3 regions of the Paenibacillus sp. FSL H8-0457 genome follow, and region 1 is predicted to be linked to each of the others. Evidence: riboswitches for the same ligand, from Rfam matches in the RefSeq annotation. Region 1 holds a riboswitch; each other region holds the start of a gene.

Region 1 (7,485 bases):
GAATATATGCTGGCAGCCATTCATCAGGGACGCAAATCGTCCATTATGGTCATTTTGAGAGAAGGTACCCAGGATGGAGGCCCCGATCGCGTATATTCCGATGTATTGAACCAGCTTCAGAGCTACGTGACAACAGATCCATTGACCGAACTGCCCAATCCGGCTACTTTCGAAAAAGAATTGGCGACGGATTGGGAGGAAAGCGTTCAGAACCAGGTTTCTCTGGCCTTGCTGATGGTCGATATCGATGATTTCCGGGTGTATAACACGCTTCATGGTCTATATGGCGGCGATTTATGTTTGCAATGGATTGCCGACGCACTGAAAATCATAGGTGAATACTATGGAGCGGCCATTTCGCGTTACGGCGGCGGAACCTTTATATTGAAGATCAAAGATACCGATCCCGACCGAACCTATGAAGTGGCTGAGAAGATACGTCAAGGCGTCCTGGCGCTCAGCATCCCCAAGGACCGAACGGAGGAAGACGGATTTATGACGGTAAGCGTAGGAGCGGCTTGCCTAACGCCCACCTCCATGCTGAGTCTTTCCCATTTGACTGACGAAACGGAAAAAGCCATGCATATTGCCAAGAGCAAGGGGAAGAACAGAGTCACGCTATATGGATATGAAACGGATTGATGTCCGTTGGAACCAAGAGGAAGTTGGATAATCAAAAGCCTGCAGCTCCATTATGGAGCTGCAGGCTTCTTTGCTGTATTATATCCCTGTACATATGATGCTAAAATGAAGACTGGAGTTGAACGAGTGGAAGTTGGAGGTGTTGCATGACCCGATTGATGCAGCCGCGGAAAGCAGGAAGCAGAAGAAAGCGCGTCTTGTTGAGAGTTTTGCTGGGACTGATAGCCATCATGCTGGTTTATTCGATTAATGTGGGATACACGATTTGGAAATATGCAGGGCGAACGGTGAATATTCCCTCCGATGCAGCGATCGTTCTGGGTGCAGCAGTATGGGAGGGGAGACCTTCGCCTGTGTTTCAGGGGCGCATCGATCATGCGTTATGGCTGTATGATCAACAATACGTAGACAAGCTCATTTTTACAGGGGGACGCGGGTCCGAAGAGGAAGTAGCCGAATCGGAAGCGGCCAAACAATATGCCATCGAACACGGCGTTCCGGAGAGGGACATCCTGGTAGAGACGAGTTCGACGATCACCGAGCAAAACCTGTATTATGCGAACAAGATAGGCGATGCGGCAGGGCTGTCCTCATATATTATCGTGAGCGATCCGCTGCACATGAAGCGGGCGATGGCGATGGCTGAAGATATGGGTCTCGAAGCCAATCCTTCTCCCGCGTCACGGAGCGCTTACCAAAGCGTAAGAAGCAAGCTCCCCTTTTTATGCAGAGAGGTCTTTTATTATATCGGTTATCATCTGGCGAAACCCCTTCGATAAAAGATCCGATAATGCGCAGTTTGCGTGTTAGTCCAGACTTCCGAGATCGTTGGCAAGCATCTGATGGCTTTCCTTATCCGTTACCCTGTCGAGATAACTTGCCGCTTTTTGCTTGGATGCCAATGCATGCTCCTTGTTCCTCAGAACCAGATAGGCTCTGGCTTCCGCTTCGTATCCGTAACCGATGTAGAAGGGTTCGAGGTTAGCCGATGACCCGATCGTGATGCAGCGCTTGGCATAATGCAGTGCTTGATCGCCCTGACCCGTTACCGCGTATACTCGGGAGAGCTGCCAATACCCGATAGACAGGTTGCGCTCTGTATGATCCGCCACCCGGCTCCAATGCCAAAAGGAAGCATGACACATGTGAATCATGTTCTCATCGTCTTCCGTCGTCCGCTGCTTCTTCTCCAAGATATCCCAGACCTGATTGAAGCAGTTTATTGCAAATTGTTTATGTAAGTTTGAATCTTGAATGTCCATGCCTATGTCCTCCGATTGTACGCATTATAATGCAGGTAAATGGATCGTAAAGGTTGTCCCATGATCAGGAGTGCTCTCCACGTTCATCGTACCGCCGTGATTATGAATAATATTCTTGGTAATCATGAGACCGAGTCCCGTGCCGGTGTCTTTCGTTGTAAAAAAGGGCTGTCCCAGTGATTGGATCTGATCCTGCGTCATCCCAACTCCTTCATCCTGCACGATAATTTGCACCTCGGGACCGCTGTGCACAATGTCCAAGGTGATGCTTCCCCCGTCATTCATCGCCTCCATCGCGTTTTTCAGCAGATTGATGAACACTTGCTTGAGCTGGTTGACTTCGCCCTGTACATAGATCGGAACCAGTGGATAATGGGGAATGATCTCTATATTCTTGAGAGCGGCTTGCACCTTCATCAGCGTAATGATCTGATCCAGTATGGCCGACACGTCGATGGGTCCGCTCACGTGGGCACCCTGCGGTTTGGAGAGCACCAAGAGCTCATTGACGATGAGCTCGATGCGTTTGAGCTCCGATTCGATGATTTCAAAATAAAGCTCGTTGCTGCGTTCCGCGGATCGCAATAACTTCACGAATCCATTAATCGATGTCAATGGATTTCGAATTTCATGAGCGATGCCGGCGGCCAATTGGCCGGCGGTCGTCAGCTTCTCCGATTGCATCACGCGATCCTCTTCCATCCGCTGCTCCGTAATGTCCTTGAAGATGCCGACGGCCGCTTTCTCGCCTTCATATTGTATGATTAACGTGAACCCCGTGACCATCTTTTCCTGCCCGTCCAGGCAGCGTATCAGATAATCGACGCTTCCGATTTCTCCGCTCTCGGCATACGTTGCCCTGCGTTTCATCAATGTGTGATGATACGATGCGTCGACGATCACGTCGGTTGAAATGCCCAGCACGTCACGGAGGTGCATCGCATTGACGAGCCGGAGCGCGGCAGAATTAACATAATGCACAATGCCTTTTTTAGTTATGAGTACGGAGAGAGGGAGCTCTTCCAGCAGCTGCAGAAACGAATTTTCCTTCTCGTTCAGCTTCTGTTCCTTCTGCTCCAGCTGTTTCATGAGCTGTCTCAGCAGCGTTCGATCCTCGAATTGTACCAAGTATCCCTTGGGCCCCCGCTCCGGATCGTGATCAACGCTGCAGCGTGCACTAAGGTATAACTCGCGATCAGACGGATGACGGTAAGCATATTCAACCGGGGGGATGGATGGCTGATGACCCTGGGCAGCCCTAGCGTTCTGAATCACTCGATTCAATAACTCGCGGAGGCTGTTTTCTTCTTGCGGCGCCCCGGCAGTTAACTCCTGCGGCGAGCAACCCAACAGATCACATAGTGCCGAATTGACCTTAAGAATCGTTCCATCTAGCGATACCAAAGCCATACCGATTACAGATTGTTCAAAGGCAAAATCATGATTAGGGGTGGAATAGGGCAGCACTGCAAGTCTCCTTTCAAATTTCTGGGAGGAATTGAATGTACCCATATTATAAGTGGGGCGATTTCATTCATCAATCCTTTAAAGCGATAGATCTAAGCAGGATATCTTTTTTTGCGTAAAATGTCAGTATCATCCATCCCATCATCTACTGATTGAAAGCATGTGCGCCCTATAGCTTCGAATCATCCATTCAAGCATGGCAAGGAAGCGAATGCGTCCCGCCACTCTTGAGGAGAAACCTGTTACGTCCATGATTTAAAGTTTCTCAGCCTTTGAATGCTTGATCCAAAGATAGCTTGAGCTCATCCGTAATGGGGCCCATCGGCAGGCGCAGGGTGTCGGATGAGATAAGGCCTTGCTTGGCAAGAAGCCATTTTAGCGGAGCTGGATTGGATTCTGCGAACAACTGATGAATAACGGGAAGCAGCACTTCAAACTCCTTTTCGGAACGAGAATAATCCCCTTGGGCAGCTAATTGATACACACGAATAAAAGCCTCGGTATTCACATTGGCCGACGCCAAAATGCCCCCGGATGCACCATGACGCAGCATCTCATGAAAGCGGACATCGTCCCCGCATAGAACAGGCTTCGTATCGTATGGAGACAAGCTTCTCATAAGCTCCGTACTCGCAGTGCTGTCCTTCATTCCGATGACACCGGGGATCTCCATGATTCTTCGAATGGCATCGACCGGTAAGGAAATTCCAGTGCGCGAAGGAACTTCGTACAAAATAACCGGTATCCCCACCTCCGCGACTTTGCAGAAATGTTGTATAATGCCCTCAATCGAAGGGCGGCTGTAATACGGCGTGACCACCAATACCGCGTCTGCCCCGATATGTCCTGCCCATTCCGTCCGCTTCATGCTGGAGAACGTATCGTTGGTACCCGTACCAATAATGACCGGCAATTGCCGCCCGTCCAGACCTTTTCGCGTTTCCTCCACCACTTGAACGACCTCTTCCCAAGTTACCGTCGGCGCCTCTCCGGTCGTACCGTTGATGATCAATCCTTGAATGTCATGGGATAACAAATTCTCCAAATAACGATGATAAGACGGAACATCCAATGCGTATTCATGTGAAAAGGGAGTGACCACCGGAACATAAATACCTCTCAAATCTTGCGGACTCAACATGATCTTTCCTCCATTTCATGAATTGTGGCTTTACTTTACCATGGGAATCGGGATCGGTGTTATCTATAATAATAGATAGTTATTATCAATATTATTGATGAGGAGAGAGCGATGGAACTGATCTATCTGCAAACCTTCAGGGAGGTTGCTGTTCGAAAGAGCTTTACTAAAGCTGCTGACGAATTGGGTTATGCACAATCCAGCGTTACCACCCAGATTCAGAAGCTGGAGAAGGAATACGGCGTCAAGCTGTTTGAACGGTATGGCAGAGGCCTGCGCCTGACGAAGTCAGGGGAGGAGCTGTTCAAGTATGCTGTCCAAATGCTGGATCTGTTCCAGCAGTCTAAGGAAAAGCTGACGAAACAAGGCGGGGGCATCTTATCGATTGGAACGATCGATTCGCTTGCCGCATATTTTCTTCCATCCGTCCTTCATCGGCTAAGACAGGAGCATGAAGATCTTGCCATCCGCTTGCAAACGGATCGTGAAGATAGCATCGTCAGTAAGGTAAGAGAGGGTGAGTACGATCTCGGGCTTATTCTGGAGAACAAACCGGAAGACACTTCATTGAATTGGATCCCGATCCGGGAAGAGCCCCTCCATCTGATTGCCCATCCGGATCATCCGCTTCTCAGGTTGCCCGTCATCGAGCTGGAGTATCTGGCTGATTACGAATGGATTATGACCGAGGATACTTGCAATTACCGGATCATGTTGGAAAAAGTGCTGCGCGCCAGCGGAGCTCCCGTCCGTATTGGTTTGGAATTGGGCAACCCCGAGGCAATCAAAAGATATATCATGTCCGGTACCGGCATCTCACTATTGCCGAGAATGGTAGCAGAGGAGGAAATCAAGAGGGGAGAGCTGGCGATTCTTCCCTTTCAACACCCTGACATTCGACTGGACATCCAGATTGTCATTCATCCTAAGAAATGGCTGTCACACTCGCTTCGGGATATGATCGAAATGTTGAAGTCTAAATCTTAAAGACGCAGGCTGATATTGCATTTAACGAAAAGATTCAGTATCATTTATGTAACAATGTATAGGTTTATGTGTGACTGGCGTAGCATGGGGAACCATGAGGGAGCACATGAATGACAACGGCCGTACGCCTGGGCAGAGGTAAGGGAGTTTATTTCCCTTACCTCTTTATTATTTTCTTGGGCTTCTATCGTCTCTGAAACTATGAAAAGGGGATAAAACAACGATGTTCAAAACGAAAAAAATATTGCTGCTGGGATCCGGAGAACTAGGGAAAGAAGTCGTAATTGAAGCACAACGATTGGGTGTCCAAACCGTAGCCGTCGATCGTTATGCCGATGCTCCTGCCATGCACGTTGCCGATCACAGCCATGTGATCGATATGCTGGACGGAGAGAAGCTGCGCGCTATTATTGAGTTGGAAAAGCCGGACCTGATCGTTCCGGAGATTGAAGCGCTGGCTACTGCGGAGCTGGTGAAGCTGGAGGATGAGGGGTATCGGGTGATTCCTACCGCCAGAGCCGCAAAGCTTACGATGGACCGTGAAGGGATCCGCCGGTTGGCATCAGAGGAGTTGGGACTGCCGACTGCGGACTATCGATTTGCCGATACCTATGAGGAATTCAAGCAGTCTGTCCTGGACATGGGTTTTCCGTGCGTGATCAAACCGCTGATGAGCTCCTCCGGCAAAGGTCAAAGCGTGTGCCGTTCGGAAGGGGATATCGAGTCCTGCTGGAACATCGCCATGGAAGGCGGCCGCGTGCAGAACGGAAGGGTGATCATTGAGGAATTCATTTCATTCCAGTCGGAAATCACGCTTCTGACCGTCCGCTCCGTCAATGGAACAAGCTTCTGTGCGCCGATCGGGCATATTCAGGAAAGCGGAGATTATATCGAATCGTGGCAGCCGCACGATATGTCTGAAGCGCAAATCGAGGAAGCTAAATATATTGCGCGGAAGATTACCGACGAGCTTGGCGGATACGGCTTGTTCGGCGTTGAATTGTTTTTGGCCGAGGATAAGGTATACTTCAGCGAGGTATCCCCGCGTCCGCATGATACTGGGCTGGTTACGCTGGTCACGCAAAATCTATCCGAATTTGCGCTTCATGTCCGTGCCATTCTCGGGTTTCCGATACCAGAGATCGAATTGATCACGCCGGGAGCCAGCCGCCCCCTGAAAGCCGGCCGAGAGCTGGAAGACTATACGATTACAGGCGCCGAGCAAGCGCTGGCCGTTCCGAATACGCAGCTTCGCATGTTCGGCAAACCGGTAACCAAGGTCGGAAGACGAGTAGCAGTCGCGCTGTCAACCGCCGGCGATGTCGAAGAAGCGCGGTCACGTGCGAAGCTGGCCTTGGATAAGCTTGCCGTCGAAGAGGCATAAACATCGGAATTCCATAGGGATATCACATGTCATCATGTTGAAAAAGGCCAACCGAAATGACCGGTTGGCCTTTTCAGTTATAGAGAAATCAGGGATCCAAATGGAGTACAAACTCTTCTGATCACGAGTACTTGCTTTTAGTTTTGATTTCGGGAATAAATAGGGAGAAATTTATGTTCTTTCATGATAAGATACACAAGAATACAAACGACCCTCACCCATTATAATGTTTCCATTCGATGCGATAAGCGCTGCTTGGAGCATAATATTTCAAATAAATCTCTAGAGGAACGTTTATTGAAGGCATAGGAGAATCTACATGAGAGACATGACGCAAGGAAGTCCGATCAAGCTGATTATCATGTTTACCATCCCGCTTTTGATCGGTAATATTTTTCAACAATTTTACAACATGGCAGACACCCTTATCGTGGGACGTACCATTGGCGTGAACGCACTTGCAGCCGTTGGCTCGACAGGCAGCATTTTGTTTTTTGTCATCGGCTTTGCCCAGGGATTGACGGCTGGCTTGTCTATCATAACGGCACAGCGTTTTGGAGCTAAGGATATCGCAGGCGTCCGCAAAAGCGTGGGAACGAGTG
Region 2 (7,485 bases), 150 kb from region 1:
AAAGGCTCCTTTGACCTTGTCGATCTGCTCGACCTTCTTCTGGTCGATCTTCTTCTGATCATGAACCATGATTCTAAGTCTGGTCGCACAATGGGCAAAGGAAGCGATGTTCTCCCTGCCGCCAATGGCTTCCACTACCTGCCTTGCGATTTCCCGGTTATCCGCTGCCATGTTCATTCAGCCCCTTCTTTATCTTTTACGGCTTCGGTCAGATCCCATTTCCGGACCTTCAAGCCGGCACTGCCGTTCTGTACGAAAAATCGAATGTTTCGGCTGTTCCACTTCGGAAAAATTCTGCTTGTAAACACCTCTTCGCCATCGTTGATGAACAGCTCGACCGAAGAAATGTCCACGAACAGATGAAATTTGATCGAATTTCTTTCGGTTGGCAGCATACAGGATCGTTCCGCTCCGTAATCACTGACAATCGTTGCACCCGAAGAAGAGCGATCCAGCGTAACCTTCCGTTGGCCGGATTCATATCGAATAACGGTTCGTTCCCCTTCGCCAGCCCGAAATTCAATGCCAACGACGTCCGCCTCGATGGCTTGGAACTCGCATATCATTTCGAATGCGGTTCCTTGAACCCCCTCGTAACTCTTCACTTCGCTGTGAAGCGTATCCTCTGCCTCAACGGCATGATCGCGGAGCGCTTGAAGCTCGGGAACCGGCTGTTGAATCAGCCTGCCTTCACGGAACGTAAGCATACGCGGAAGCGTCAAACAATGGGCCCAGCCATGCGAATCGGTGGGATACCCGATATCCGGCAAACCCATCCAGCCCACCATGATGCGCCGGTCTTTCTCATCCAGCATGGTCTGCGGCGCATAGAAATCAAAACCTCTGTCCAGCTCGCAAAAGGGACCGTGATCAAACTCCAGCGTATCCCTATTGAGCGGCTTGCCTGAAATATAGCCGGATTGGTAAATGTTTCGAAAATGGTCGTCCTCCGGAAGCAGCCCTTGCGGGGAAAACAGAAGCACGCCCTGGCCTTCCAGTTCAAAATAGTCGGGGCATTCCCACATATAGCCGAAATGCTGAATTCGGGTTTGTATCTCCCCCTTGAATTCCCAAACCAACAGATCCGAGGATTCATAAACGACAGCCGCACCTGTCTGATTAACCCTTTGGGCACCGATGACGAACCGGTACTTGTCTTTGTCTTGCCATACTTTCGGATCCCGGAAGTGTTCGGTATATCCATCCGGCACATGGTCGATCAGCGGCTTATCGAGCTTCGTGATGGATCCGTCGCGGTTCATCACAGCCATGCATTGATAAGATTGCCTGTTCCATTCCTCATCCCGGGCATTCCCGGTATACATGAGGCATAGTTTGCCATCTTTCACGATTCCGCTACCCGAATAAGCGCCATATGCATCATGCGGGTGACCGGGTTCAATAGCGATGCCTTGGTTCTGCCAAAACACCAGATCTTTCGAGGAAGTATGGTACCAGTATTTCAAGCCGTGAAACGTGCCCAGAGGAAACCATTGGTAAAACAAGTGATACTCTCCGTTGTAATAAGAAAATCCATTGGGATCATTCATCAGGCCCATGATGGGCTGCACGTGAAATTTTTGCCTCCATTCGCTCAATCGCACTTTCTTCCTTAAGGAGGAAAGCTCTTCGGGAGAAGCCTGATCCAGGCGTCGGTATTTCAGTTCTCTGTCCATATCTCTTCTCCTTATAAATAGGCTTCCTGAAAAATCAAGCAGATCGTGCTACGCGTGCACGCGAATAAATCCAACTGCAGTGGAACCGGTTCCAATCAAAGGTAAAAATAATGAACTCAGTTCCAATACCAAGCAAACACTCGGTTTGGAACCGGTTCCGTTATTTGAAGTATAAAATACCTAATTCAGATTGTCAACGCTTTCCCGATGAATCATCTCGCAATTCATGACCGTCAGGAAATCCACCGGCTCGTCGTTGACCAGCTTCATAATATGCTGTGCCGCGAGGTGGCCCGCTTGGAAATATCCGTATTTCACCGTTGTTAACCCGGGATGAATCACCTCGGTTACGTCGTATCCGCCAAATCCGGTAACGGAAAGTTGGTCGGGAATAGGGATGCCTTTCATGTGCGCCGCTTTCATCACGCCCAGCGCAATGTTGTCCGTGGCGCAGACCACGGCCGTTGGCAGCGTTCGGTTCAGCTCAAACATGGAGCATGCCGTTTTCACACCATCCGACATCTTGAATCCACTCTCATAGAGAACCGCTTCCGCCTCTTCATACTCGCTTACCGCTTTGAGGAACCCTTCCTTCCGCTTGACTCCGACGGCAACGTCCTTTTCCGTCACCCCGATATAGGCAATTTGACGATGTCCCATCGACAGCACGTACCGGCCCATGTCATAACCTGCGGCATAATCGTTATAGATCATGCTGTGGACATGGTCATGCTGTTGTCCGAGCAGAATGACCGGAATGCCGATCTCTTGAATCGCGGCAAGATGGGTTTCCGTCACCTGCGTGGCGAACAGAATAATGCCTGATATTTTTTGTCTGGCGAGATCATACAGCGCTTCGATCTCCCTGGATAAATCCTGGCTTGCGTTGATGATCAGAAGCTGATATCCGTGTTTTCTTAATTCTTCGTCCATGCCGGCGACAGTCTGCGATGCGGAGAAGGAGTCCAGACGCGGCATAATGGTGCCGATCATGCTCGTTTTTTTCGCTTTCAGGCTTTGCGCAAAAGAATTCGGGATATAGCCGGTTTCCTGAATAACCTGCTCAATCTTGCGGCGTGTCGCATGACTGACGGATCCTCCGTTCAAGAAACGGGAGACCGTGCTTTTGGCAACTCCGGCTTTGTGGGCAATATCGGCGATCGTGTTCTTCATGCCAAGATCTCCGGAGCCGTTAGCAGCGCAGCATCGAACGGATCATTCTCTGCAGCTCCCTGTTGTCCCGCACAACAGGCCATGATTCGTATAAACATGAATCTCTCCCCTTCGTAATTCGCTTATTCCTAACTATACCATGACGTCCAGGGGTCCGTGAAATGCGGGCTCCAAGCCTAGCATTGCATGGTCCATATTTGCTTCTATGTTCCAGGCTCTGGCATGAAATGAAGGATTCGAAGGGGATGATTCATGGGTGCAGCCTTACTTCACATACTAATGGTCAAGTGCATTCCCTTTGCCTCGGACGGTTCGCTCGGCCGATTCGACGGTATGCTTCAGCAATGTCGCTATCGTCACGGGGCCGACGCCCGCCGGTACCGGCGTGATTGCGGATGCCGCCTTGACGCAGGCTTCGTAATCGCAGTCCCCGATGTTTCCTTTATTGTAACCGGCGTCTAACACGACGGCACCCGGCTTGATCCAGTCCCCTTGAATGAAATTAGGCTTGCCTACGGCCGCAACCACAATATCCGCTTGGGACACAATCTCCCCAAGGTTCTTCGTTCTCGAATGGCAGATCGTAACCGTGGCGTTACGATTGAGCAGCATCATCGATACCGGCTTGCCCAGAATCGGACTGCGTCCGACCACCACCGCATGCTTCCCTTCGATCGGCAGGCTGTAATAGTCCATAATCGCGATAATCGCCGCCGGCGTACATGACGGGTAATCGGCGAAACCAAACGCATTTTGCGAGAACCCGAGCGTGGTTACTCCATCCACGTCTTTTTTAATGTCGATGGCATCAAAAGCCGCCCGCTCATCGATATGGTGCGGTACCGGGTGCTGAAGCAGAATACCGTGGACGTTCGGATCCTCGTTCAGTGCTTGAATCGCGGCAATCAGCTCCTCCGTCGTTGTCGATGTCTCCAGCACTACTTTTTTGGATATGATGCCAAGCCGCTCGCACGCATTTCCCTTCATCCGCACATAGGTCGCCGAAGCAGGATCATCGCCAACCAGAATCGTTGCCAGACAAGGGGTTACCCCTTGCTGTTTCAATTCCTGTACCTTCACCGTCAGTTTTGCCTTGATATTATCGGATACTTTTTTTCCATCCAAAATTACGGGTTCCTTACTCATGCTAATCCGCTCCTTCGCCATTGTATTAAAAACATAAAGAGGCAAGGCGACTCAAACGTCTCCTTACCTCTTGCCCAGGCGTACGGCATATGATCCCATGTGCTCCCTCTTGGTGACCCAAGCTACGCCAGTAACACATGGATAACTTTTTTTAATATATCACGACTTTGGACTTCGCGCCACCGGCTATGCGGCAGCCCTTTAATCGTAAAGTTTTTGATTTATTGCCTGGAATCACGTATGTTGCCGATGGTACAAGCATAGAATGTCTTAAGAACAATTCGCTCCAGGAGGCCTTGATGAGATATCCGGCGATCTTCAAAATGCTGCCCTTTATACTGCCGCTTGTGTTCGTGATTCCGGTCTTGACGATATGGCTGCAGAGGGACTTCAACCCCATATCCAGCCAAGACCTACAGCAGATTAAAACCGTCTTCACGGGCATCTTCCTTGAGGCACTTCCTTTTATTTTGCTTGGAGTGCTGCTGTCGTCCCTTCTGCAGCTGTTCGTAAAAGAGCAATGGGTGCGGCGTCTCACGCCGAAGAATCCGGTGGTTGGCGTCCTGTTCGCTTCCATGCTCGGCATCCTGTTTCCCATCTGCGAATGCGGGATGATCCCGGTCGTTCGCAGGTTGATGCTGAAAGGTATGCCCGCCTATATCGCCGTCACCTTTATCCTCAGCGGTCCTATTCTGAATCCCATTGTATTCGCATCAACGATCATGGCCTTCCGTTCGCATCCCGAAGTGATGATCGGACGAATGGGACTGGCTTTTGCAGTCGCGGTGACGACGGGTTTGCTCGTCTATGTTTTTTCAAAAAGCAGCCCCCTGAAGCGTTCTCTTCAAGAGTTCGCCGAACAGGGCTCCAGCAAGGGGGAACGTTTGTTGCATGAGCATCCCAAAACCTGGAGAAGCATGTTTGTCCACGCCGGAGACGAGCTGATCGAGATGTGCAAATATTTAGTCCTGGGTGCTTTCCTGACGGCCTGCATCCAATCCTTCATTCCGAGGGAGGAACTGCTGGCTCTGGGGAACGGTCCTGCCGCCTCCTATCTGTTCATGATGGGATTTGCCTTCATCCTGTCCCTCTGCTCAACTTCGGACGCCTTCGTGGCATCGGCATTCACGCACACCTTTACCGTCGGCCCGCTGGTTTCCTTCCTGGTTCTCGGCCCGATGCTGGATTTCAAAAGCCTGCTCATGCTGTCGGCTACCTTCAAGACCAAATTCGTGATCGGTTTAAGCCTGCTGGTGATTACGCTTGTCTTTATCGGCTCTGTAACCGTCAACGCGCTATTCGGCGGTTAGGTGTAGTAAACAAACTAGAGTGGCAATACACGAAAACGGTTGGAATAACGGCACCTTCAGGCTGTTATGCCTTCGGATATCCACTTGAGATTGGAGGTGTTCGGGACGTGAATCCCAGTCTGAGCCTGCGAAGCCACTATATACTGCGATCGCTGCTTATCGCAGCTCTGGCCGCCTATATCATGCATTTGAACGCATCAAATTCGCTGGACTATTACTTGGCTCCCCATATGCAGACCCTGCTTCTGCTCTGTCCCGTGCCGCTGTTGTTCATAGCTTTCGGCATGCTGTGGCACGCCATTGCGGGAGTTTCCGGCGAGGTGTGCGATTGCGAGCACCCCCTGCCCAGCGGACTGATCAAAAACATATCGGTTTACGGGTTATTCTCGGTGCCGCTGCTGTTCGGCCTGCTCCTGCCGGACCAAGCCCTCGGCAGCGATATGGCGGCCAAAAAAGGCATGATCTACACCTATCCGAACCCCGATGTTCGCCGTAAAACCGAGGAGCGGAATGCTCCCGCCGTATCGGGCATGGAGAAGCATGGAACGAATGATGACCTGGCGGCAGCGGAGGACATCGCACTGAACGAGCGTTTTGTTCCCAAAGACATCTACAGCGTGGAATTCGCGGAGCTGGCCAAGCGCTTATATACCTTACCCGTCATCCGAGTGGAGCCGGACATTTTCTCGGAGACCGTTGGGGCCATGGATATGTACAAACAGCATTTTCAAGGAAAGGCCATCACCGTCCAAGGATTTGTTTTCCGCGATGGACATATGAACGAAGACGCCTTCGCCGTCAGCCGCTTCCTCGTGATGTGCTGCACGGCAGACGCCGTCCCGTTCGGGGTCATTGTGCGCGACGCGAATGCTTCGTCGTTCGCGAATGACGCGTGGGTTCAGATCGATGGCACGATCCAGGTCACCACTGTGGACGGTAAGGAAACGCTGCAGATTCAAGCGGAACGGATTCAGCCGATCGAGCAGCCGTCATCCCCTTACATTTTCACGAATCCGGACTCTGTCGCAGAGTTTGATGAACTGTATTCGAATGATATCGAGACCAAGGAGGAAATCAATAAATGAACAAGATACCCGTCGTGCTGATTAGCGGATTTTTGGGGAGCGGCAAAACCACGCTGCTCCTCAGGCTGCTGGCGTATGCCGCCAAACGGCAATGGAGAACCGCCGTCCTGATGAATGAGATGGGCGAACAGGACGTGGATGGCGATATCCTGTCCGGTGAAATGCCGGATCTTCCGATCGAGAAGCTGCTTGACGGCTGCATCTGCTGCACCAAACGCGACGAGCTGGGGCAAGCCCTGAAAAGCCTGTTAGATCAAAAGCCCGATCTCGTCTTCATCGAGACGACCGGAGTGGCGAATCCTGAACAGATTCTTGAGGATTTGCAGGATCCGTCACTGGTGGATCGAATATCGATCCGTGGCAAAATCGCCTTGGCCGACTGCAGCAAATTTCTCGAGTACAACAGCTTCTTTGCATCCAGTCGCGAGCTGGTCCGTACCCTGCGGGGACAAATCAGCTTCGCGGACCGGATCATCCTGAACAAGGCGGGAGAATGCGAAGAGAAACAGATCCATAAAGTCATTACCTCCATTAGAAAAATCAATACGACGGCAAGCCTGTCCGTAACCGACTACAGCCGTTTGGATGAGCATGAAATGTTTGCGGCCCTTCAGCTAGAGCCAACGGAGAATCATAGCCATTCATCTCATTCTTCGAACCGGCAAGGGAGTCCTGCGGACCGCCTGCAAGGCAGCGCTTGGACCGGCGAAGAAGATCGGAGCAAGCTGGGTCGCCGCAACCATGAAGGAGCTTTCATTCATAATGAGCATCGCCATCGCCATGGTCATGAAGAGGAGGCCGGACACGGCAGCCATTCCTATACCGGCCTGGATACCTTGACTCTATCTGCACCGACCCCTTTCCCGCTTGAGATCAGCCTCATCGAAACCTTTCTCGCTGCACGCGGTTCCGGCCTGCTACGGGCCAAAGGATATATTCAGCTCTCCACGGGTCCCTCCCTGGTTCAGTGGGCAGGTTCACAGCTTGCCATCGAGCCCAGCACGCTGAAGCTGCAGCGCGGCTATCTTACGTTAATCGGCCATCGCCTGGATAAAACGCGCATTGTCCAGCAGTGGGAGGATTTGCTCAGCGGCG
Region 3 (7,485 bases), 2.3 Mb from region 1:
AATGGTGCAAAATCGCATTGACAATTCGCTGGGAAGCTTGCCCATCCCCGTAAGGATTAGCTGCTTTGCTCATCTTGTCATAGAGCTCCTGATCGGTCAGCAGAGCCTTAATGCGTTCGTACACATTCTCTTCCTGGGTGCCTACCAGCTCCAGGGTGCCGGCTTCAATGCCCTCCGGACGTTCCGTCGTGTCCCGAAGCACCAGCGTCGGCACGCCGAAGGACGGAGCTTCCTCTTGCATGCCGCCCGAATCCGTAATGATGAAATGCGTACGTGTGTAGATATTATTCATATCCACGACATCCAGCGGTTCAATCAGCTTGATGCGCGGGTGGTTCCCCAAAATGCGGTGAGCCGGCTCTTTGACGGCAGGGCTCGGATGCACAGGGTAGACGATGGCGATATCCTCGAACTCGTCGGCAATGCGCTTCACCGCTTCAAAAATCTGACGGTGCGGCTCCCCTTGGGATTCGCGGCGGTGCGCCGTCATCAGGATCAGGCGCTTGTCCTGTGCCCAATCCAGAACCGGATGGGTATATCCTTCCCGCACCGTATACTGGAACACGTCCGTGGCGGTGTTGCCCGTCACGTAAATGCGGGATTCCGGCTTGTTCTCCTTGCGGAGATTCTCGGCAGACCAGTCCGTCGGCGCAAAGTGCAGATCGGCCAGCACGCCGGTCAGCTGACGGTTCATTTCTTCAGGATAAGGATTCAGCTTGTTCCATGTGCGAAGACCGGCCTCTACATGGCCGACCTGAATCTGCTGCAGGAAGGCTGCATAGCTGGCCAGGAACGTTGTCAGCGTGTCGCCGTGCACCAGCACGATATCCGGCTTGGCCTCGCGCAGGACAGGCTCAAGCCCCTCCAGAACGCGTACGGTGATCTCATTCAGCGTCTGACGGTCTTTCATCACGTCCAAGTCGTAGTCCGGAACAATCTTGAACACGTCAAGCACCTGATCCAGCATTTGCCGATGCTGCGCAGTTACACAAACCACCGATTCGATATGCTCCGGATGGCGCTGAAGTTCCAGAATAAGCGGCGCCATCTTGATCGCTTCGGGGCGGACCCCAAATATCGTCATCACTTTCACTTTTGACATGTTTGAAATTACCCCTCTTTGCATGCTTGTTTTTTCAAATATTCAAGTGGTACGAATGACAGGCAGGGCTCTTATTTCGTGCCGTACAGCCGATCTCCTGCATCACCCAGGCCCGGTACGATGTAGCCGTGGTCGTTGAGCCCTTCATCCAGAGCAGCAACGTAAATATCCACGTCCGGATGAGCGTCATGCACGGCCTTCACGCCTTCCGGCGCAGCCACGAGATTCATCATTTTGATCTGGGTGCAGCCGCGCTTCTTCAGCACGTCGATCGCAGCGATGGCCGATCCGCCCGTTGCCAGCATCGGATCGATGACGATCAATTCCCGCTCCGTCACGTCGGTTGGAAGCTTCGTATAATATTCCACGGGCTGAAGCGTTTCCGGGTCGCGGAACAATCCGACATGCCCTACCTTGGCAGCGGGAAGCAGCTTGACCACGCCGTCCAGCATGCCAAGACCCGCACGCAGGATCGGCACGAGGCCGAGCATCCGGCCGGAAATGACTTTCCCTTGGGTTTCGGCTACCGGCGTCTGAACAGATATCGATTCAAGGGGAACCTCCCGCGTAATTTCATAAGCCATCAAAGTCGCGACTTCATCTACCAATTCGCGAAAGTCTTTTGTGTTAGTCCGCATATCGCGTATAAATGTAAGTTTGTGTTGAATCAACGGGTGATCACAAATCACCAATTTTCCCATGTCTGGTCCCTCCGGTTTGAATGCAAATGTTATTTCAATATGGGCGTAAATACTTGTGAGCTCCATAAATCCTGTCTATTATATCATTCCCTCTAGTCAATTGACACCTGCACGAGTCATGTTTATTTCCGTGAGTTTTGACCTTATAACCGGATCTGCGTCAGCCCTGCACCTAGGTTTTCCATTTTCGCCTGTATTGATCCTCACCGCGAAGCGACCCGACCGGGAACATGCGAGCATAGCAATCTGGCCAGAATGTGACAGCTCCTAAAAGAGGACCCCACCTTCAGGTGGGGTCCTCTTATCATAGGCCTCTTATGCTGACGAAACTGTGATTAATATTTCATTTCGGCATAAAGAGGATATTGATCCGTAAGCTCAGCCACCAAACGGCCCGCTTTTTCCAGCGTTGCTTCGTCTTTAGGCTGCTTCAAGGTCATGGCAATAATCTTCGCGATTTTCACCATCGCCTGCTCATCCATGCCGCGGGAGGTTACCGCCGGCGTACCGATACGGATACCGCTCGTGACGAACGGGCTCGTCGGATCAAACGGGATGGCGTTCTTGTTGACGGTAATCCCGATGGAATCCAGCACCTTCTCTGCGTCTTTGCCGGTGATGTCCAGATTGCGGGTATCGACCAGCATCAGATGGTTATCGGTTCCGCCGGAAACGATGTTCAGGCCTTCCTCGATCAGGGTGTCAGCCAGCACTTTCGCGTTCTTCACGACGTTCTCTGCATACGTCTTGAAGGACGGATCCAATGCTTCGCCAAGCGCAACGGCCTTGGAAGCAATGACATGCATGAGCGGTCCGCCCTGGGAGCCTGGGAACACCGCTTTGTCGATCGCCTGTGCCCATGCCTTCTTGCACAGAATCATGCCGCCGCGAGGTCCGCGAAGGGTCTTGTGCGTCGTGGTGGTTACGAAATGGGCATGCGGAACCGGATTCGGGTGAAGACCCGCGGCAACGAGACCCGCAATATGAGCCATATCGACCATGAACAATGCGCCTACGTCGTTCGCGATGGCAGCAAGCTTCTCGAAATCAATGATGCGAGGATATGCACTTGCACCCGCCACGATCAGACGAGGACGGTGTTTGAAAGCCGCTTTGCGGACTTCGTCGTAATCGATAAGGAACGTGTCTTCCTGCACGCCGTATGCAACGAAATTGTACAGAAGGCCGGACGCGTTAACCGGGCTTCCGTGAGTCAAATGGCCGCCGTGGGCCAGGTTCATGCCGAGCACGGTATCTCCAGGCTTGAGCGCAGCCAAATACACCGCCATGTTCGCTTGGGCGCCGGAGTGCGGCTGAACGTTGGCATGCTCGGCACCGAACAATTCCTTCGCGCGGTCGCGGGCGATATCCTCCACGATATCCACTCGCTCACAGCCGCCGTAATAACGCTTGCCAGGGTAGCCTTCCGCATATTTATTCGTCAGCACCGTCCCCATGGCTTCCATAACCGCTTCGCTGACGATGTTCTCGGAGGCAATCAGCTCAATGTTGCTGCGTTGACGCTTCAGTTCCAAATCCATCGCTTCCAATACAGCCGGGTCATTCTTCCGCAAATGTTCCATCATGTTCATATCCTCCCATAATCAATCGTTATTTTCTCTTGCCAAGTCAAGACTACAAGTTTACCTAATGACTAAAGCGAGCTCTCATTCGAATCAATCGCACATTGTGGAATCATCCCGCTGCTCAAGCCGGTACACGGCGCGTTCCCCACCGATCAGCTTCGGCCGGGTGTAAGCCGCCGTTACGCGCGCATCGCCGATATAACGCTCGCTCGGCCTGAACGGAACCGCCACTCTCCGCAAATGCATGCCGATCAGCGTCTCGCCGATATCGACACCCGCATGGGCCTCAATGGATTCCGCAAGGCAGGGCTCCTTCATACTCCGATACGCCGCCGAGGCCATGGAGCCTCCCGCCCCCGGAATCGGTACAGCCGCCACTTCCGTCAGGCGCAGCTCTTCAAGCAGTCCCCGCTCCATGACTAGCGCCCGGTTCAAATGCTCACAGCATTGATAGGCTACAGCGAAGCCGAATTCCGCTTGAACCTCGGCAATGCCCTGAAGAAGCTGCTGCGCCGTTTCAAGAGCGCCGCCTGTGCCGATCCGGCGTCCGACCACTTCACTGGTGCTGGCTCCGATGACCAGCACCTTGCCCGGTCCTAAGGCTGCCGCTTCGGCCAGCTCGCGGACGATCCGCGCCGTCTGTTCGCTCAAGGAAACCTTGGAGATATCCGTCATGTCACAGTCCTCCCGATGAATTTTTTCACAGAAGATGCTTCATTCCATACGCAATAACCGCAGCAGCTTTACGCGTCGACCTATCGCGATTCGCTCTTCAGGTAACGCTCCTCGATGGCCTTGATCTTGTTTACGCGGCCGACATGACGTTCGCCCTGGCTGAAATCCGTTGTCAGCCATGCGCTGACGATCTCGGCAGCAAGCCCGGGGCCGACGACGCGCTCGCCCAGCGCAATCACGTTGCTGTCATTATGCTCACGCGTGGCTTTGGCCGAAAATACATCATGCGTCAGCGCGCAGCGGATGCCCGGCACCTTGTTGGCGGCAATGCTCATGCCGATTCCCGTTCCGCAGATCAGGATGCCCCGATCCGCTTCACCCGAGACCACCTTCTCGCACACCGGAAGCGCGTAATCGGGATAATCCACGGAATCGGAACAGCCGCAGCCAAGATCCTCCACCTCGTGTCCAAGACCCCGAATGACCTCCACGATCTCCTCTTTCAGACGAATGCCGGCATGATCGGTACCCAATGCAATTTTCATCTATGAAAAACCCCCTCGAATGTTCGCTTTTGCGTTTTAGCTTGTTTCATTATAACCCAAACTCCACGCAAAAGACGAAAAAAGAGCAGTCGGCGCACGTATTGTGCTCCAAATGCTCTTTGCCCAGGCGACCGGCCGTATATTCCGATGCTCCATCGTGGTTTCATCCACTTCGTCGCCAGTTACATCGGATTCATGTTTTTCACCTTCATCTTAAAGCAATACCCTGCGAAAGGCAAGCGGCTTTTTTAGCCATATTGAGCCCGGATCCAGATTTACTCTTCGCTTCCGTGGAAGCCGATCCTATTTATGCTGATCCGCTTCCAGCTTGTCCAGCAGGCGGAAGAGCGCCGTCCGAATCTCCGCCGCCGTCGCCTCGTACTCCTCCCGCGAGCCGCCGAAGGGATCGGAGATATCGAAGCTCGGAATGCGCTGGCGCAGCTCGATCAGACGCTCCCGGTCGCGGTCGCTGACATCGCGGCCCAGCGATCTGGCCAGCTCGAGCGTTGCGTACAGGCTGTCCTGCTCCCGCAGATCATCCAGCACCCGCCGGTCATCCTCCACAAATTCCTTCAGCGTGTGCATCTTGTCGGCGGCATGCGGGAACTGCCGAATCGCATACTGCTTATGCGACTGGGTCAGCGTCAGAATCAGGTCTGCCCATTCCACCAGATTCGGAGTCAGCGGCTTAGATACCAAGCGATCTTGAATATCCTGATCCCGCAGTATCGATTCCGCATGACGGGATACCGGCATGCCGTCTACGGCCGAGACGCCGGCGGATTGCGTTTCCAGCGGAATGCCCCGCTGTTTGGCGAGCTTGCGCAGCATCCCTTCCGCCATTGGGCTGCGGCACGTATTCCCCGTGCAGACAAACAATATATTTTTCACGGTCCCGTACCTCCCCGTTGTAGGTTGTTTTGGGATTATTGTAACAAATATTGCGTCAAAAGATAAACATCACGCCAAAGATGATCAAAATCAGTCCGCCCAGCATTTCACCGTACTCTCCCAGCTTGTTGCTCACCTGACGGCCGAGCAGCAGGCCGAGAATGGACAGCAAACCGCCAACGACGCCGAAGGAGATCACGATCAGCAGCACATCATCCACGAACATTCCAAGCGAAACGCCTACCGAGAAGGAGTCGATGCTGACGCTGAGCGAAAACAGCAGCATGCCGAAGAACGCGGTAGGATGAATGCGCTGACCTTCCCCGCCCCGCCAAGCATTATACAGCATATGTCCACCCAGCAGGAGAAGCAGCCCGCCGGCCGCAAACCCTGTGACGTGCCCCAGCAGCATGCCTACATAGCGGCCGGCAAACAAGCCCGCCAGCGGCATAAGCATGTGAAACAATGCGATCATGAAGCTGATGCCCAGCATATGGCCTAAACGCATGCCGCCTCTCATTCCGACTCCGATGCCAAGCGAAAATGCGTCTAGCCCGAGTGCAACCGCCATCAGCAGAATCGCCGCAAGCTGTCCCGATTGGACAGACGCCTCCAACATCCCCATTCCCCCAAGTCCCATGGTCTTGTACACCATATGCGGACAAGGGGGAAATCATGCTAAAACCGTTCAATCGGCATCGGCATTGACGTGGATGATGTGATGTCCCGCGGCCTTCAGCAGCCGGTTCATGACGGCTGCGCCAAGCCCCTGCTCCGGGCACGCTTCGGCCAGGATGAAGGTCGCGCCTTCTTCATCGAAGCGGCGCAGGCCGGCGTACAGCCGGCGGGCCGCTTCCTCCGGCGCGGCCAGGCTGCCGAGCGAGACGGCAACGTCCGCGCGGTAGTGACCGATGTGCTCGTCGAACGACAGCACGCCGGTCACCTCCCCGCGCCGGGCCGCCGCCTCGAGCTCGGCCGCGATGCGTGCCGACACCGCGTCGGCACGCGGGCCCTGCACCACGCACATCGCACCCTTCGGTGCGTAGTGCGTGTACTTCATGCCCGGCGAGCGCGGCGCCGGGCTCTCCGCCTCCCCGGCGGCGCGCTGCAGCGCCGGGTCCTGGCGCACGCTTGCCGCCACCGCGGCAAGCTGCTCGGCCGTGACGCCGCCCGGGCGGAGCACCGTGACGGCACCGTCTTCGCCGACCTGCACCACCGTCGACTCGACGCCCACCCCGGCCGGGCCGCCGTCGAGCACGCCGTCGATCGCCCCCGCCAGATCCTCCAGCACATGGCTGGCCAGCGTCGGGCTTGGCCGGCCGGAGCGATTCGCGCTCGGTGCGGCGAGCGGACAACCGGCGGCGCTGATCAGAGCCAGCGCCACGCGGTGATCCGGCATCCGCACGGCAACCGTATCGAGCCCGGCCGTCACGCGAGGCGATACGGCGCCCGGTTTCACGGGCAGCACCAGCGACAGCGGTCCGGGCCAGAACGACGCCATCAGCGCCCGCTCCGTCTCGTTCACCTGTTGGACCAAGCCGTCAAGCTGAGCCAGCTCCGAGATATGCACGATTAATGGATTGTCCGATGGCCGACCCTTGGCGGCGAAGATGCGCTCGACCGCCTCCGTATTGCCGGCGTCAGCACCAAGTCCGTACACCGTTTCCGTCGGAAAAGCCACCGTACCGCCCTGTGCAAGCACCTGTCCTGCTTCGTGCAGCGCCTGCTTCGCTTCCTTCTCGGACCCGAGGTTCTCCTTGGAGAGGGAGCTTAAGACGTGCCACACTTTGGTTGGTTTCGATGCAGCATTCCGGGAGCCTTGTTCCCGCTGCAGGTTGCGTTCCTTGCCATTCCCGTTCTGTTCCATACCTATCCCAAGCTTTCTGTATATGAAATATATAAACACCCAAACTCGTTTTGCCTATGATCCAAAAGAAAAAGCGCTTCTCGTTCTTCAGTCCCGTGCCGGTTCCCATTCAAACCAG

The links. Region 1 has a riboswitch for ZMP and ZTP ahead of purT (phosphoribosylglycinamide formyltransferase 2). Riboswitches for the same ligand answer to the same signal wherever they lie in the genome.
Region 2: linked by a shared signal. The riboswitch ahead of MHI43_RS19630 (tetrahydrofolate dehydrogenase/cyclohydrolase catalytic domain-containing protein) and the one ahead of purT (phosphoribosylglycinamide formyltransferase 2) in region 1 are both predicted to bind ZMP and ZTP.
Region 3: linked by a shared signal. The riboswitch ahead of rpiB (ribose 5-phosphate isomerase B) and the one ahead of purT (phosphoribosylglycinamide formyltransferase 2) in region 1 are both predicted to bind ZMP and ZTP.

The regions. Positions count from the first base shown of each region.
Region 1 covers NZ_CP150293.1:4,304,478-4,311,962, reverse strand. Annotated here, with positions in the region: gene MHI43_RS18890 (diguanylate cyclase) at 1-642, shown strand, start outside; gene MHI43_RS18885 (YdcF family protein) at 789-1,421, shown strand; gene MHI43_RS18880 (hypothetical protein) at 1,449-1,904, opposite strand; gene MHI43_RS18875 (PAS domain-containing sensor histidine kinase) at 1,929-3,371, opposite strand; gene dapA (4-hydroxy-tetrahydrodipicolinate synthase) at 3,637-4,512, opposite strand; gene MHI43_RS18865 (LysR family transcriptional regulator) at 4,624-5,499, shown strand; ZMP/ZTP riboswitch at 5,560-5,640, shown strand; gene purT (phosphoribosylglycinamide formyltransferase 2) at 5,723-6,883, shown strand; gene MHI43_RS18855 (MATE family efflux transporter) at 7,203-7,485, shown strand, end outside.
Region 2 covers NZ_CP150293.1:4,456,483-4,463,967, forward strand. Annotated here, with positions in the region: gene MHI43_RS19615 (sucrose-specific PTS transporter subunit IIBC) at 1-177, opposite strand, end outside; gene MHI43_RS19620 (sucrose-6-phosphate hydrolase) at 174-1,676, opposite strand; gene MHI43_RS19625 (LacI family DNA-binding transcriptional regulator) at 1,857-2,849, opposite strand; gene MHI43_RS19630 (tetrahydrofolate dehydrogenase/cyclohydrolase catalytic domain-containing protein) at 3,126-3,995, opposite strand; ZMP/ZTP riboswitch at 4,061-4,140, opposite strand; gene MHI43_RS19635 (permease) at 4,295-5,305, shown strand; gene MHI43_RS19640 (TIGR03943 family protein) at 5,413-6,390, shown strand; gene MHI43_RS19645 (GTP-binding protein) at 6,387-7,485, shown strand, end outside.
Region 3 covers NZ_CP150293.1:6,635,476-6,642,960, forward strand. Annotated here, with positions in the region: gene wecB (UDP-N-acetylglucosamine 2-epimerase (non-hydrolyzing)) at 1-1,102, opposite strand, end outside; gene upp (uracil phosphoribosyltransferase) at 1,174-1,803, opposite strand; gene glyA (serine hydroxymethyltransferase) at 2,139-3,389, opposite strand; gene MHI43_RS30010 (TIGR01440 family protein) at 3,480-4,064, opposite strand; gene rpiB (ribose 5-phosphate isomerase B) at 4,145-4,609, opposite strand; ZMP/ZTP riboswitch at 4,724-4,805, opposite strand; gene MHI43_RS30020 (low molecular weight protein arginine phosphatase) at 4,913-5,500, opposite strand; gene MHI43_RS30025 (manganese efflux pump) at 5,556-6,119, opposite strand; gene MHI43_RS30030 (L-threonylcarbamoyladenylate synthase) at 6,189-7,367, opposite strand.